2 regions of the Micromonospora haikouensis genome follow, and region 1 is predicted to be linked to the other one. Evidence: riboswitches for the same ligand, from Rfam matches in the RefSeq annotation. Region 1 holds a riboswitch; the other holds the start of a gene.
The links. A riboswitch is a leader RNA that binds a small molecule or an ion and turns the genes downstream of it on or off. The one in region 1 is predicted to bind cyclic di-AMP.
Positions count from the first base shown of each region.

Region 2: linked by a shared signal. The riboswitch ahead of TK50_RS22595 (coiled-coil domain-containing protein) and the one ahead of TK50_RS04560 (coiled-coil domain-containing protein) in region 1 are both predicted to bind cyclic di-AMP.

Region 1 is NZ_JXSX01000001.1:995,869-1,002,872, reverse strand. Features, by position in the region: gene TK50_RS04575 (hypothetical protein) at 1-422, opposite strand, end outside; gene TK50_RS04570 (heavy metal translocating P-type ATPase) at 579-2,600, opposite strand; gene TK50_RS04565 (YibE/F family protein) at 2,955-4,394, shown strand; cyclic di-AMP (ydaO/yuaA leader) riboswitch at 4,561-4,691, shown strand; gene TK50_RS04560 (coiled-coil domain-containing protein) at 4,696-5,721, shown strand; gene TK50_RS04555 (carbonic anhydrase) at 5,839-6,549, opposite strand; gene TK50_RS04550 (helix-turn-helix transcriptional regulator) at 6,743-7,004, shown strand, end outside.
Region 2 is NZ_JXSX01000003.1:213,990-220,993, forward strand. Features, by position in the region: gene TK50_RS22585 (STAS domain-containing protein) at 112-474, shown strand; gene TK50_RS22590 (SRPBCC family protein) at 552-1,001, shown strand; gene TK50_RS22595 (coiled-coil domain-containing protein) at 1,051-2,121, opposite strand; cyclic di-AMP (ydaO/yuaA leader) riboswitch at 2,126-2,255, opposite strand; gene TK50_RS22600 (cation diffusion facilitator family transporter) at 2,409-3,323, opposite strand; gene TK50_RS22605 (HelD family protein) at 3,430-5,547, opposite strand; gene TK50_RS22610 (alpha/beta fold hydrolase) at 5,752-6,675, opposite strand; gene TK50_RS22615 (hypothetical protein) at 6,935-7,004, opposite strand, start outside.

The DNA of each region.
Region 1 (7,004 bases):
CCACCAGCCGGACAGCCGGCGCGGCCACCCAGGGTGACGGCGGCGACCATGCCGCCGACGGGGACGGCCATTCCACCGGCGAACGCCCAGAGCGCATCCGCGCCGCCGGCAAGCACCACGGGGACAGCGGGCGCCACGGAGCCGCCCATGCCGCCGGCAAGCGCCACGGGACCGCCCGTGCCGCCGACGAGTGCCACGGGACCGCCCGTGCCGTCGGCGAGCGCCACGGGGACAGCCGCGCCGTCGGCGAGCGTCGCTGGGGCCGGGTGGCCGTCGCGCGGTGTTGCCCCGTCGTGGCCGGCGTGGGTGCCGCCGGAGTGTGCGCCGTGGCCGAGGGTGTGCATGGCGGCGAGGCCGATCAGGGTGCAGAGCAGCAGCGCGAGGCGACCCCACCGCCCGCCCGTCACCGCCGTCGTCCCCACACCACCACGCTAGAGCCTCGCCCGGGGTCGACTCACCTCGCCTCGCGGATGCGGGCGCGGAATGTGACCCGGCACCGCAGGCGCGGAATGTGACCCGGCACCGCGGGCGCGGAATGTGACCCGGCACCGCGAGCCGGGCCGCGGCCCCGACCGCGATCAGCCGGGGGTGAGGCGGACCCGGCGGAGCAGTTGGGCGTTCAGCGCCACCACAATCGTGGACGCCGACATCAGGATCGCCCCGACCGCCGGGCTCAGCGCCACCCCCGCCCAGGCCAGCACCCCGGCGGCCAGCGGCAGGGCCACCACGTTGTAGCCGGCCGCCCAGGCCAGGTTCTGCACCATCTTGCGGTAGGACGCCCGGGAGAGCCGGGCCACCGCCGCCACCCCGCGCGGGTCGGACGAGGCGAGCACCACCCCGGCGGACTCGATCGCCACGTCCGTGCCGGCCCCGATGGCGATGCCCACGTCGGCGCGGGCCAGCGCCGGGGCGTCGTTGACCCCGTCGCCGACCATCGCCACCGTCAGCCCACGTCGTTGCAGCTCGGTGACCTTCCCGTCCTTGTCGGCCGGCAGCACCTCCGCGAAGACCTCGTCCACACCGGCACGGAAGCCGAGGTCGGCGGCGACCGCGTCCGCCACCGCCCGGGCGTCCCCGGTGATCATCGCGATGGTCCGGATGCCCTGGGCACGCAGCTCGGCGATCGCCTCGCGGGCCTCGGGGCGTACTTCGTCGGCGAGGGCGAGCGCGCCGAGCACCGTGCCGGGAAGGCGGACCAGGTGCAGCACGGCGGCCCCTCGCCCCGCCCAGTCGGCGGCGGCCTGCTCCAGCTCGGTGGGGAGGCCCACGCCCAGCTCGCGCAGCAGGGCCGGCCCGCCCACGGCGTACTCCGTGCCGTCGATCGTGGCCCGCACCCCACGGCCCGGCAGGGCGCGGAAGCCGGTGGCCGGTGCGGGGCCGCCGCGCTGTTCGGCGGCGGCGACGATCGCGCGGGCCAGCGGGTGCTCGCTGTCCGCCTCGACGCCGGCGGCCAGCCGCAGCAGCTCGTCCTCGCCGGTGCCCGCGACGGCCGCGACGCCGGTCACGGCGTGCTCGCCCCGGGTGAGGGTGCCGGTCTTGTCGAACAGCACCGCGTCGACGGTGCGCATCCGCTCCAGCGCGAGACGGTTCTTCACCAGGATGCCGGAGCGCGCCGCCACCGCCGTAGACAGCGCGATGACCAGCGGGATCGCGAGCCCCAGCGCGTGCGGGCAGGCGATGACCAGCACCGTGACGGTCCGCACGACGGCCTCGTCGGTGTCGCCGAGGAGGGACCAGACCACGACCGTCACCACGGCGGTGGCGGTGGCGACGTAGAACAGCCAGGCCGCGAAGCGGTCCGCGAGCACCTGGGCCCGGCCGCTGGAGCGCTGGGCCTCGGCGACCATGCGCTGGATGCCGGCGAGGGTGGTCTCCTCGCCGGTGGCCTGCACCTCGACCCGGAGCGCGGAGTCCGTGGCCACCGTGCCCGCCACCACCCGGTCGCCGACCGACCGGGCGACCGGGCGGGACTCGCCCGTGATCATGGATTCGTCCAGCTCGGCGGCTCCGTCGACGACCCGGCCGTCGGCCGGCACCCGACCGCCGGGCCGGACCAGCAGCACGTCGCCGACGTGCAGCGCGGCCACGGGGACCCGCTCGGTGCCGCCGTCGGGCCCGACCCGCTCCGCGTCGTCGGGCAGCAGCGCGGCCAGCGCCGCGAGGGCGCCCCGGGCCTGGCCGATCGCCTTCATCTCCTGCCAGTGCCCGAGCAGCATGATGGTGACCAGCGCCGCCAGCTCCCACCAGAAGTCCAGGTCGAACGCGCCGGCGCTGGTGGCCAGCGACGCGGCGTACGCCACGCTGATCGCCATCGCGATGAGCAGCATCATCCCGGGTGCCCGGTCGCGCAGCTCCCGGACCGCGCCGACCAGGAACGGCCACCCGCCCCACCAGAAGACGGCCGAGCCGAGCACCGGGCCGACCAGGGCCCGGCCGGGAAACTCCAGCGAGTAGCCGAACCAGTCCATCACCATGTGGCTGGTGACGACGATCGGCAGGGTCAGCGCGAGGCAGACCCAGAACCGGCGGCGGAACATCTCCGGGTCGTGCCCGGCGTGCTTGTCGTGCCCGCCGTGTCCGGCGTGCTCGTCGTGGGCCATGTCTCCAACATGCCCTGCCGGCCGTCGAATCGGCAGGATGTCGGCCAGATGGCGGTATCAGGGCGGCCGGAACACCGCCATGTCGCCGACATGGTGTCGGCCGACCTGCGTTCGCAGGTGAGGGTGGCTACGATTCCGGGCGATGGGACGTGGGATCCCGCTCCGGGCGGTCCGCAGGGCGGAGACCGGGCCGCCGGTGGGGCGGGGCTTCGGGCGACCCGCGGGACGGGCAGGTCCTCCGGCGGCCGGCCCGGTGCGGTCGTCCGGGCAGCCGGCCCGGATCGATCGCCCGCGACGCTGAACCGTCCGGGCCGCCGAGCCGTATCCCGCGCTGACACCGTTTGGAGATCGTCGATGGGCGCCGACCACAACCGACCCGCTCCGCCCACCCCACCGGGGGTGCGGCGGGTCCTCGTCGCGACCGTGGTGCCCCTCTTCGTGCTCACCGTGATCGCGGCGGTCGTCCTGTGGCCCCGCGACGGCGGTCCCGAGGTCGACGGCGGTTCGCCGGTGCCCCGCTATCACGGCACGGTGACCCGGGTGGTCACCGAGGAGTGCCCGCCGCAGCCGGAGACGCCGGAGGGCGGCGGGCCGGGCGTCGCGGACGGCCCGTGCGGCACGGTGACCGTCCGGGTGGAGCAGGGGCCCGACGCCGGGCAGCAGGTCGAGACGCCGATCCCGACCGGCCCCGGCGCGCCCACCGTAGCCGTCGACGACCGGATCGTGCTGGTGAAGCTGACCGACCCGGCCGACCCGGCGGCGAGCACCTACAACATCGCCGAGCACCAGCGCGGCGCCCCGCTGATCTGGCTGGCGGTGGTGTTCGCGCTGGCGATCGTCGCGTTCGGCCGCTGGCGGGGGGTGGCCGCCCTGGCCGGGCTCGCCGCCACCTTCGCCATCCTGCTGACCTTCGTGCTGCCCGGCATCGGCGCGGGCGGGTCGCCGCTGCCGATCGCCGTCGTCGGCTCCGCGTTGATCATGTTCGTGGTGTTGTACCTCACCCACGGGGTCACCGCGCAGACGTCGGTGGCCGTCCTCGGCACCCTGGGCAGCCTGGTGCTCACCGGCCTGCTGGGCACCCTGGCCACGGCGGCCACCCACCTCACCGGGTACGGCAGCGAGGACGCCACCACCCTGTCGATGTTCCGGGGCGACGTGGACCTGCACGGCCTGCTCCTGGCCGGCATCATCATCGGTTCGCTCGGGGTGCTCGACGACGTCACCGTGACCCAGGCGGCCACGGTCACCGAGCTGGCGCACGCCAACCCGGGGCTGTCCCGGTTGCAGCTCTACCGGGCGGCCACCCGCGTCGGCCGGGCGCACATCGCCTCCACGGTCAACACGATCGTGCTGGCGTACGCGGGCGCGTCGCTGCCGCTGCTGCTCCTGCTCACCGCCGACTCCCGCCCCGTGACCGAGATCCTGACCAGCGAGTTCCTCGCCCAGGAGATCGTCCGCAGCGCGGTCGCCACGCTGGGCCTGATCGCCGCCGTGCCGCTCACCACCGGGCTGGCCGCCGTGGTCACCGCAGCGGGGCGCACGGCGGCGGGACACACGGCTGAGGGGCACACCGCTGAGGGGCACACCGCCGCGTCCCGGCCCGGCCCGGCGGACGGCGGGGACGTGCCGGCGGCGCGTACCCCCGGGGGCGGGCGGCGGACCGCGGACCGCAATCTCGCGCTGGAGGCGCTCGGCGGCGGCCGGGCGGCCGAGGGGTTCCCCGACGACCACGCCCCCACCCACCCCCCGGCCGGACGGCCGCACCGAGAAGGAGGCACGGACACCGCATGGTGACACTTCACAGCGTGACCGGTGGCGGCATCCGCCCTGAGAAGCGCATCACTGATTACCGATGGCGATTACGAAATGACGCTTTTAGTCGGCATCCGGACGTAGCTCCCCGCATGGGCTCTCGGGTAACCTCGCTGCCGGTCACCGCCGAAGGCGCGAAGCGGCGCCTGCGGTGCCGCCGCCCAATCGCCGCAAGGCGAGCCGGGGAACCAGGTGCCCGGGGTGAATCCGCGCGAGCGGTAGGGGCCGCTTCCGCCCCGAACCCGTCAGCTAACCCGGTCGGCGGTCGATGGAAGGGAACATTGTGACGGCACCCCTGCACCGCTGGTTGACACCCGTGGTGGCCGTGCTCGCTGCCCTGGCGGTCGTCGCCGGGCCGGCCGCCCCGGCGCTCGCCCTGCCCGCCGCCGCCCCCCAACCCTCGGGGCACGAGGAGGACGACGAGCCCCAGCTCATCACCGACGTCATCGAGGCGACGAACCGGGACTACGCCCAGGCGAAGTCGAAGCTCGAGAAGTCCAAGAAGCGCCAGGCCCAGCTCGCCGACGAGGTGCGCAAGGCCCAGGAGGAGCTGGACGCGCTCGCGCCGCAGGTCGGCGAGATGGCCGCGCAGTCGTACCGGACCGGCCGGGTCGGCGCGATGGCGATGCTGCTGGAGAGCAACACACCGGACTCGTTCGTCAAGCGCGCCTCGGCCCTCGACGAGCTGAACATGGTCAACGCCAACAAGCTGGCCGAGGTCAGCGCGGCGAAGAACCGCGCCGAGCAGGCCAAGCTCGCGCTCGACGCCGAGGTGCGCGAGCAGCAGAAGCAGGCGTCGGTCATGGCGAAGAAGAAGTTCGACGCCGAGAAGGCACTCGCCCTGGTCGGCGGCAAGGGCTTCACCGGCGGCCTGGTCAACGCCACCTCCCCGGTCGCGAGGATCGGGCCGGGCCGGACGTCGGACGGCGACTGGCGGCCCGAGTCGTGCAGCGAGAACGACCCCACCACCTCCGGCTGCATCACGCCCCGCACCCTGCACGCCTACAAGGAGACCAAGCGGGCCGGCTTCAACCGGTTCGTGGGCTGCTACCGGCCGGGCGGGCCGTGGGAACACCCCAAGGGCCGGGCCTGCGACTGGTCGCTCCAGAACAGCGGGTTCTCCCCCTGGCACAACAACGACACCCGGATGTACGGCAACAACCTCGCCGCGTTCCTCATCCGCAACGCCGACCGGCTCGGCATCTACTACGTCATCTGGAACCGGCAGATCTGGTTCCCGGCGACCGGCTGGAAGTCCTACAGCGGGCCGTCCAACCACACGGACCACGTGCACATGTCGCTGCTCTGACGCGGCGCGCCGCGCACGACGAGAGGGGCCGTCCCGCTGTGGGGGCGGCCCCTCTCGTCGTGTCTCGGGCGGCGGTGCGCGTCAGGGCCGGGGTGAGCGCCGGGCGGCGGGGGTGCGTCAGGCGGCGGCGCGGGCCGGGGTGGCGTCCGCCGCCATGGCGGCCGGCACGGCGGCCACCGTCCGCACCCCGCCGGCACTGAGCCGGTACGACATCCCGACGACCGCGCAGCGGCCCGCGTCGACCTCGGCGGCCAGCACGGGCGACCGGTCGAGCATCGCCTCGACCGTGCACGCGATGTGGATGTCGATGATCTCGTCGATGCCCTCGACGCCCCGCTCGGCGGCCCGGTGCAGGCTGGGCACCACGGCGTCCACCACGGCCCGCAGGTTGCCGGCGGGCTCGCTGCCGGTGCCGGCCGCCGCCTTGGCCGCCTGCACCGCCCCGCAGGAGTCGTGGCCGAGCACCACCACCAGGGGGGTGCCCAGCACGGTCACGGCGTACTCGACGCTGCCCAGCACCTCGGGGCCGACGGTGTGCCCGGCGGTGCGGACCACGAAGAGGTCCCCCAGGCCACGGTCGAAGATGATCTCGGCGGCGAGGCGGGAGTCGGAGCAGCCGACGATCACCGCGAACGGGTGCTGCCCGTCGGCGACGGCCGCCCGGTGGTCGGCGTCCTGGTTGGGGTGGCGCGGCGTTCCGCTGACGAAGCGGTGGTTGCCGGCGTGCAGCTCGGCGAGGGCCCGGGCCGGGGTGCAGGCAGCGCCCGGCTCGCCCGGTCGCCCGACGGACGAGAGGGGGTCTAGCTGCCCGGAGCCCGCCTGAGCCATCGACATGCTGGAATGCTCCATGCCCCATCACCTCGTCATTCACGCGCACGACCAGTTCCCCCACGGTCACACGCAGCGAAAGGCACGTCAAGCGTTACGTGATACACATTTCCTGCTTTGGGAAGGGGTTGCGCAGGCCCGCGCTCCGGCCCGCGTCGGCCCAGGGGCGTGGGCGTCGTCGCCGAGCCCTAACATGTCCGACATGGCGACGACAGCAGGCGGGAACGGGAACACCCGGAACTGGACGTTCCTCACCAACCACGGCCACGTCCTGCTCGCCATCGCCCGCAACCCGACCGCCAGGCTGCGCGACGTCGCGGACGAGGTGGGCGTGACCGAGCGCGCGGCGCAGGCGATCGTGGCCGACCTGGAGGCCGGCGGCTACCTGCGGCGGACCCGGGTCGGCCGGCGCAACGAATACACGGTCAACCCCAGCGGCCACTTCCGCCACCCGG
Region 2 (7,004 bases), on a different contig from region 1:
CCACGAATTGCTCATCCCGAGGGGTGGCGACCGAGGCCATCGGAGGAATACTCTCGGTCGCGGCCCGCGTACTGATGAGGCGCCCGTCAACGGGCGAGTGGAGGTGCTCGCGTGAGCCTGTCGATCGTGAAGTCGGTTCTTTCCGGTGGTGTCATCGAGATCGCCCCGCGCGGTGAGATCGACGTCGACACCGCGTACGAGGTGCGTGAAGCCATCGCCGAGGTGCTCACCAAGGGGCGGCCCGCCCGCATCGAGCTGAACATGCGTCTCGTCACCTTCATCGACTCGGTCGGCATCAGCGCGATGGTGGCCGGCTTCCAGACCGCCGAGGTCAGCGGGGTGAAGCTGGTCGTCACCGAGCCGAGCCGCTTCGTGCACCGGCAGCTCTGGGTGACCGGCCTGCTCGGGCTCTTCGGTGCCCCGGAGCCCTACCTCGCGGGCACGGCCACCCCCGAGGTGCTGCCGGGCGCCTGACGCGGCTGCCGGCGCTGGTCCACGTGCCGGGGCCTCCGACCCTTCCCCCACGCCCCCGGGTGGGGGACGATCGACGGATGCCCCGGCGCGACAGCTTCCAGTACTCGGTCCAGGCCCGCTGCTCGCGGGCGGAGGCGGTGGCGCTGCTCAGCGATCCCGCCCGGCAGACCGAGCTGCATCCGTTGATCACGCGGGTGCGCCGGCTGTCGCCCCGACCGGGCGCACTGGCCAGCTACGCGATCACCGACCAGCTCGCCGCCGGGCCGGTGCGCTTCGGCGTGACGTACCAGGCGGACGTGCTGGTGGTGACCGACGACGAGATCGTCACGGTGGCCCGGCAGCGGCCGGCCACGACGGTGCGTAACCACACGCGGCTGCGCGACGAGCCGGACGGCCTCGTCCGCGTCGATGTGGAGATCACCCTGGTCGCACCGACGCCGCTGTTCGCGTACGCCTTCCGGCAGGCCCGCTCGGCGCACCTCGGGCTGGCCCGCCGGCTCGGCGAGGTGCTCGGCCGGGCGGCGTAGCGCCCCGGCGACCGTCCCGTCGGGGGAGGGCCGCCGGGGCGGTCGCGGGTCAGATCACCGACAGGTGCACGTGGTTGGTGTGGTCGCTGGACGGGTCCCCGTTTCCGCCGCTGTACGCCTTCCAGCCGCTGCTGGGCAGCCAGATCTGCTTGAACCAGATCACGTACAGCACGGCGAGCCGGTCGGCGTTGCGCACGAAGTACGCGGCCAGGTTGTTGCCGTAGGTGCGGTCCCCGCCGCTGGCCACGCCGCCGAAGCCGCCCTTCTGCGCGGCGAAGTCGCAGGCCCGGCCCTTCGGGTGCTCGCCTGAGCCGCCGGGCCGGTAGCAGGAGACGTACCGGGTGAAGCCGGCGGCCTTGGCCTGGTTGAGCGCGTGCAGGGTGCGCGGGGTGATGCAGCCGTTGGCGGGGGTGGGGTCGTTGACGCTGCACGACTCCGCCGGCCAGGAGCCGTCGGAGTTGCGCTTCGCGGGGGTGGCGTTCGCGCTGGAGGTGCCGCCTGGGCTGGACCCGCCGCCGCTGCTGCTGGCCTTGTTGTTGGCCACGGTGAGGGCCCGCTCGGCCTGCTCCTTGCGCTTGCCCATCAGCGCGACCTGCTTGCGCTGCTCGCGGATCTCGCCGTCGAGGGCCTGCCGGGTCTTCGTCGCCTCGTCCCGGGTGGTCAGCAGCTCGCGCAGCGCCCGGTCCTCGTTCGCGGCGATCGTGTCGAGCGCGGCGGCCCGGTCCAGGAACCCCTCGGGGGAGCTGCTGTCGAGCAGCACCGAGGCGGCGGTGAGCCGGCCCTTCTTGTACGCCACCCCGGCGATCTCGCCGACCTTGGCGCCGCGGGTGACCAGCTCGGCCTCGACCGTCTTGAGCTGGCCGCCGAGCTGCTGCTGCCGCTTCACCGACCGGTCGAGGGCGGTCTTGGCCTCCAGGTAGCCCTTGCTCGCCGCCTCGAGCTGGGCGCGCAGGGCGGGCGTGCCGCCCTCCTCGTCGTCGCCGGGTGCGGCGAGCAGGCCGACGGGCGGCGCGGCCCCGGCCGGCGTCACCGGCGCGACCCCGAGGCCGACGGCGAGCGTCAGCACCAGCGCCGCCGCCACCCGGGCGGCGAGCCTTCCTACAGGTGCCACTACTGGCATATGCGTGTCCTTCCGTCAGCCGCCGACCGGGTTAGCTGACGGGTTCGGGACGGAAGATCCCTACCGCTGGAGCGGATGCACCCCACAAACATGGTTCCCCGGCTCGCCCGCAGGCGATTAGGCGGCGGCCACCACAGGCGCCGGAGGGCGCCGCCCGGCGATGGCCGGGGCCGAGCCTACCGGTGCGCGTGGGACCAGCGCTGCTTCCGTGACGGAGGGTACGCGGATGAAACCTGTCAAGTCAGTCATTCGGCCACGAATGTCGCGAAAATTGATGAGCCTCGGTCTCACCAGCCGGCCGGCCCGCAGCCGTCGCGGGCGGCTCCCGGCTCGACCTGCAGGGTGGCGTGCTCGATGTGGAAGTCCTCGTGCAGGGCGGTGCGGGCGGCGGTCAGCACCGCGCCGACCTCCGCGCCGGGCGCCATGGTCAGGTGGGCCGAGGCGACCTCCATGCCGGAGGTCAGCGTCCAGACGTGCAGGTCGTGCACCTCGACCACGCCGGGCACGGCGGCCAGCCGGTCGTGCACGGCGGTCACCTGGAGGTGCTCCGGCGCGGCCTGCACCAGGATGCGCACCGCGGCCCGCCCGAGCCGCCAGGTGCGGGGCAGGATGAACACGCCGATCGCGACGGCCACCGCCGGGTCCGCCCACCACCAGCCGGTGGCCATGATCAGCGCCGCCGCGCCGATCACGCCGACCGACCCGAGCAGGTCGCCCAGCACCTCCAGGTACGCCCCGCGCAGGTTGATGCTCTCCTTCGCCCCGCTGCGCAGCAGGGCGAACGCGGCGACGTTGGCGAGCAGGCCCAGCACCGCCACCACGAGCATCGGGCCGGTGGTGACCTCGGGCGGGTCGCCGAAGCGGCGGACGGCCTCGACGAGGACGTAGACGGCGACGCCGCTGAGCAGCAGGGCGTTGCCGAGCGCGGCGAGCACCTCCAGCCGGTAGAGCCCGAACGTGCGCTGCGGGTCGGCGGTGGCCCGGCGGGTGGCGGTGATCGCGGCGAGCGCCATGCCGATGCCGAGCACGTCGGTGAACATGTGCCCGGCGTCGGAGAGCAGCGCCAGCGAGCCGGTGCCGAGCGCGGTCACCGCCTCGACGATCATCAGCGCGGCGAGCAGCGCGAACGCCGCCCAGAGTCGACCCGAGTGGCGGTCCGCCGCGTTCGCCGCCCCGTGGTGGTGGTCATGACCTGCGCCCACGCCCACACCCTCCGTCCGTGATCCCCGCCCGGCCCAATCTATGCTCACATCGCAATATGTGCAAGTGATCGACAGCGGTCCGGCCGGGGAACGGCCGGGCGCCGGATCAGCCCGTGGGTTCGACGGTGACGAGGCGCTGGGTCGCCCGGGACAGCGCCACGTACAGCGTCCGCACGCCCGACCCCGGGTCGGCCCGGATCTCGCCCGGGGCGACCAGCACCACCCCGTCGTACTCCATGCCCTTGGCCTGGAGGCTGGTCACCACCTGCAGGCGCGGCGCCGCCCGGCCCGCCAGCCAGCCCGCCACCTCGTCGCGGCGCGGCACCGGCGTGATCACCCCGACCGTGCCCTCCACCTCGCCGAGCAGGTCGCCGACCGCCGCGACGGTCGCCGCCGCCAGTTCGGCCGCCGGCACGGTCAGCTCGACCGGGGCCACGCCGGTGGACCGCACCGCGCGGGGCAGCGCCAGGTCCGGGTAGAGCCGGCGGATCTCCGCCTCCGCCACCGCGAAGATCTCCGCCGAGTTGCGGTAGTTGGTGGTCAGCTCGAACTGGTGCCGCCGGCGGCGGCCCAGCGCCGCGTCCCGGGCCCGGGTCAGCTCCTCCGGGTCCCCCGTCCACGCGGTCTGCGCCGGGTCGCCCACCACCGTCCAGGACGCCAACCGGCCACGCCGGCCGATCATCCGCCACTGCATCGGCGACACGTCCTGCGCCTCGTCGACCACCACGTGCGCGAAGTCGCGGTAGTCCTCGGGCCGCTCCCGGGCCGCCTCCCGCGCCGCGCGCTGCCGGTCGGCATGCGTGCTCAGCTCGCGTACGCCCCCGGCGAGCTGGAACGGGTCGCGCCTCGCCCGCTTCGGCTGCAGCGGCTTGCCCAGCAGCGCGTCCAGCTCGTCGAGCAGGGCGACGTCGGCGATCGTGAGCCCCTCGACGTCCAGCGCCCGGTACGCCTCGACGAGCAGGCCGACCTCCGCCCGGGACAGCACCCCGGCGGCGTACCGCCGCAGCCGGTCGGGGCGGGCCAGCCAGCCCAGCACGTGCCGGGGGTGCAGCCGCGGCCACCACGCCTTGAGGAACTCGCGGAACTCGGGCCGCTCGGCGATCTCGTCCTCGAACGCGCGCTGCTCCGGCAGCCGGCCGATGCCCAGCCGCCGGGCCTGCGCCCACAGCGCCGCGAACACCCCGTCGAAGCCCGCCCGGCGCGACTCGTTGCGGCGGGCACCCCGGCCCAGCGCCCGGTCCCGGATGCCGTCGAGCTCTCGGCGGTCGAGCCGCAGCAGCTCACCCCGGTAGAGCAGGCGCAACTCGCCAGGCCCGCCCGGCACCGCGTCCCGCACCGCCCGCTCCAGCACCCGGCGCATCCGCAGGGAACCCTTCACCGCCGCCACCTCCGGCGGGTCGGTGCGCGTCGCGCCCATCCCCGGGAACATCGACCCCAGCGAGCGCAACGTCGCCGTCTCCTCGCCCAGCGACGGCAGCACCGAGGCGATGTACTCCACGAACACCGCCGACGGGCCCACCACCAGGATGCCGCCGCCCGCGTAGCGGCTGCGGTCGGAATAGAGCAGGTACGCCGCCCGGTGCAGGGCCACCGCCGTCTTGCCCGTGCCCGGCCCGCCCGAGACGATCGTGACCCCGGAGGCGGGGGAGCGGATCGCCTCGTCCTGCTCGCGCTGGATGGTGGCCACGATGTCCCGCATCCCCCGGCCCGTGGCCCGGGACAGGGTCGCCAGCAGCCCGCCGTCGCCCACCACCGCCATGTCCGGCGGTGCCGCCGCCGGATCCAGCAGGTCGTCCTCGATCCGGGTCACCCGCTCCGCCGACGAGGAGATCGTGCGCCGCCGCACCACGCCCAGCGGCTGGGCGGGCGTCGCCTGGTAGAAGGCGGCGGCGGCCGGGGCCCGCCAGTCCACGACCAGGGTCTCGGCGTCCTCGCCGCGCACCCCGAGCCGCCCCACGTGCAGCACCTGCCCCTCGCGCAGGTCCAGCCGGCCGAAGACCAGCCCCTCGTGCTCGGCGTCGAGCACGTGCCGGCGCTGGGCGGCGTGGAAGACCATCGCGTCCCGCTCGACGAGCGCCCCGAAGTTGCCCACCCGGGCCAGGCGGTAGCCGTCCTTCTCGGCCTGCGCGGCAAAGTGGCGCAGCTCGGCGAGGCGGGCGTACACCCGGTCGAGGTGCCGCTGCTCGGCGGCGATCTCCTGCTCCAGGGTCGTGCGGTCGGTCAACGTACGGGCTCCTCGCAGACGGCGGCGTCGGCCGCGCCAGGGGCGCGGCGGCGCGCCGGGGTGACCGGGTGAGGGTACGGCCAGCAGCCGACGGCTTCGCGGGGCCATGCCGCCGCCGCGATCCACCCCACGTCCCGGGCGGCCGGCGCGGGTCCCCCGGTCGGCGCCGCCGCGGCCCCGGTCAGGCCCCGTCGGGGCCCCCGGTCAGCGCGGCGCGGACGCCTCCGGCGCGCCCGCCAGCACCCGGCCCAGCACCCCGGCCAGGGCCGCGTTCACCTGCTCGGGCCGCTCCATCATCAGCATGTGCCCGGCGCCCGGGCAGACCGTCAGCTCCGTCGCCGGCAGGGCCGCCGCGATCGACTCGGCGCACGGCGGCGGGGTGAGCCGGTCCCGGTCGCCGACCAGCGCCGCCGCCGGCAGGTGGGCCAGCGCCGCGAGGGTGTCCAGCCGGTGCTGGGCCCCGATCGACGCCCGGAACCCGCCGATCGAGCGCAGCGTGGCCCGGGCCACCGCCGAGGTGACCAGCCGGATGTCGGTCGGGTCGCAGCGGTCGCCGAAGAGCATCCAGCGGATGCTGGGCCGCAGGGCGCGCAGCAGCGCCCGGGGCGGACGCCACGCGCCGCAGCGGGCCAGCACCCCCGCGCCCGTGGTCTCGGCCAGCCGGATCAGCCGGGCGATGCGGGGGGAGAGGCCGTACACGGTGTGGGTGTGCCCCTCGGCGGTGGTCGAGACGAACACCAGCCCCGCCGTGCGGGCGGCGAAGTGGCCGGGGTGCCGGTGCGCGTACTCCATGATCGTCATGCCGCCCATCGAGTGCCCGACCAGCACCACCGGCCCGGCGGGCGCGACGGCGTCGAGCACGGCGGCCAGGTCGTCGCCGAGCTGGGCCAGGGTGGCGGTGCGCAGCGCCATGCAGCCGGACCGGCCGTGCCCCCGGGCGTCGTACGTGACCACCCGGACCCGGTCGCCGAACCGCTCGCGCAGCTCGGCGAGCTGCCGGTGCCAGCTGCGCCCGTCCAGCGTCCAGCCGTGCAGCAGGACGGCGGTGACGTCGGCGTCGGCCGGCCCGGACGTCTCGACGTGCAGGCGCACGTCGTCCGTGAGCCGCACCTCCACGTGTTCCGGCATCGCCGCCTCCCCTCGGGCCGCCACGGAAACTTCACCGCCGGGTGACCCGGCGGTAACACCGGCTACCCGCCATGACACCACGCCAACCCTGTGCAAGGAAGGGCCCCTTCTTGACGCCTGGGGTGAAGAAGGGTCCCCTGCTCACCTTCGACGGCCCGGAGCGGGGGCGGGGCGCAGACGGCGAACCGCCCGCCGGGTGGCCCGGCGGGCGGTTCGAGGTGGCGCAGGTGAAGCGGTCGAGCAGGTGTCGCGGGCGGGCTCAGCCGCCGAAGACACCGGCCTCGGCGAGGCGCTTCTCGGTGGCGTCCCAGCCGTGGTCGGGGTGGGCG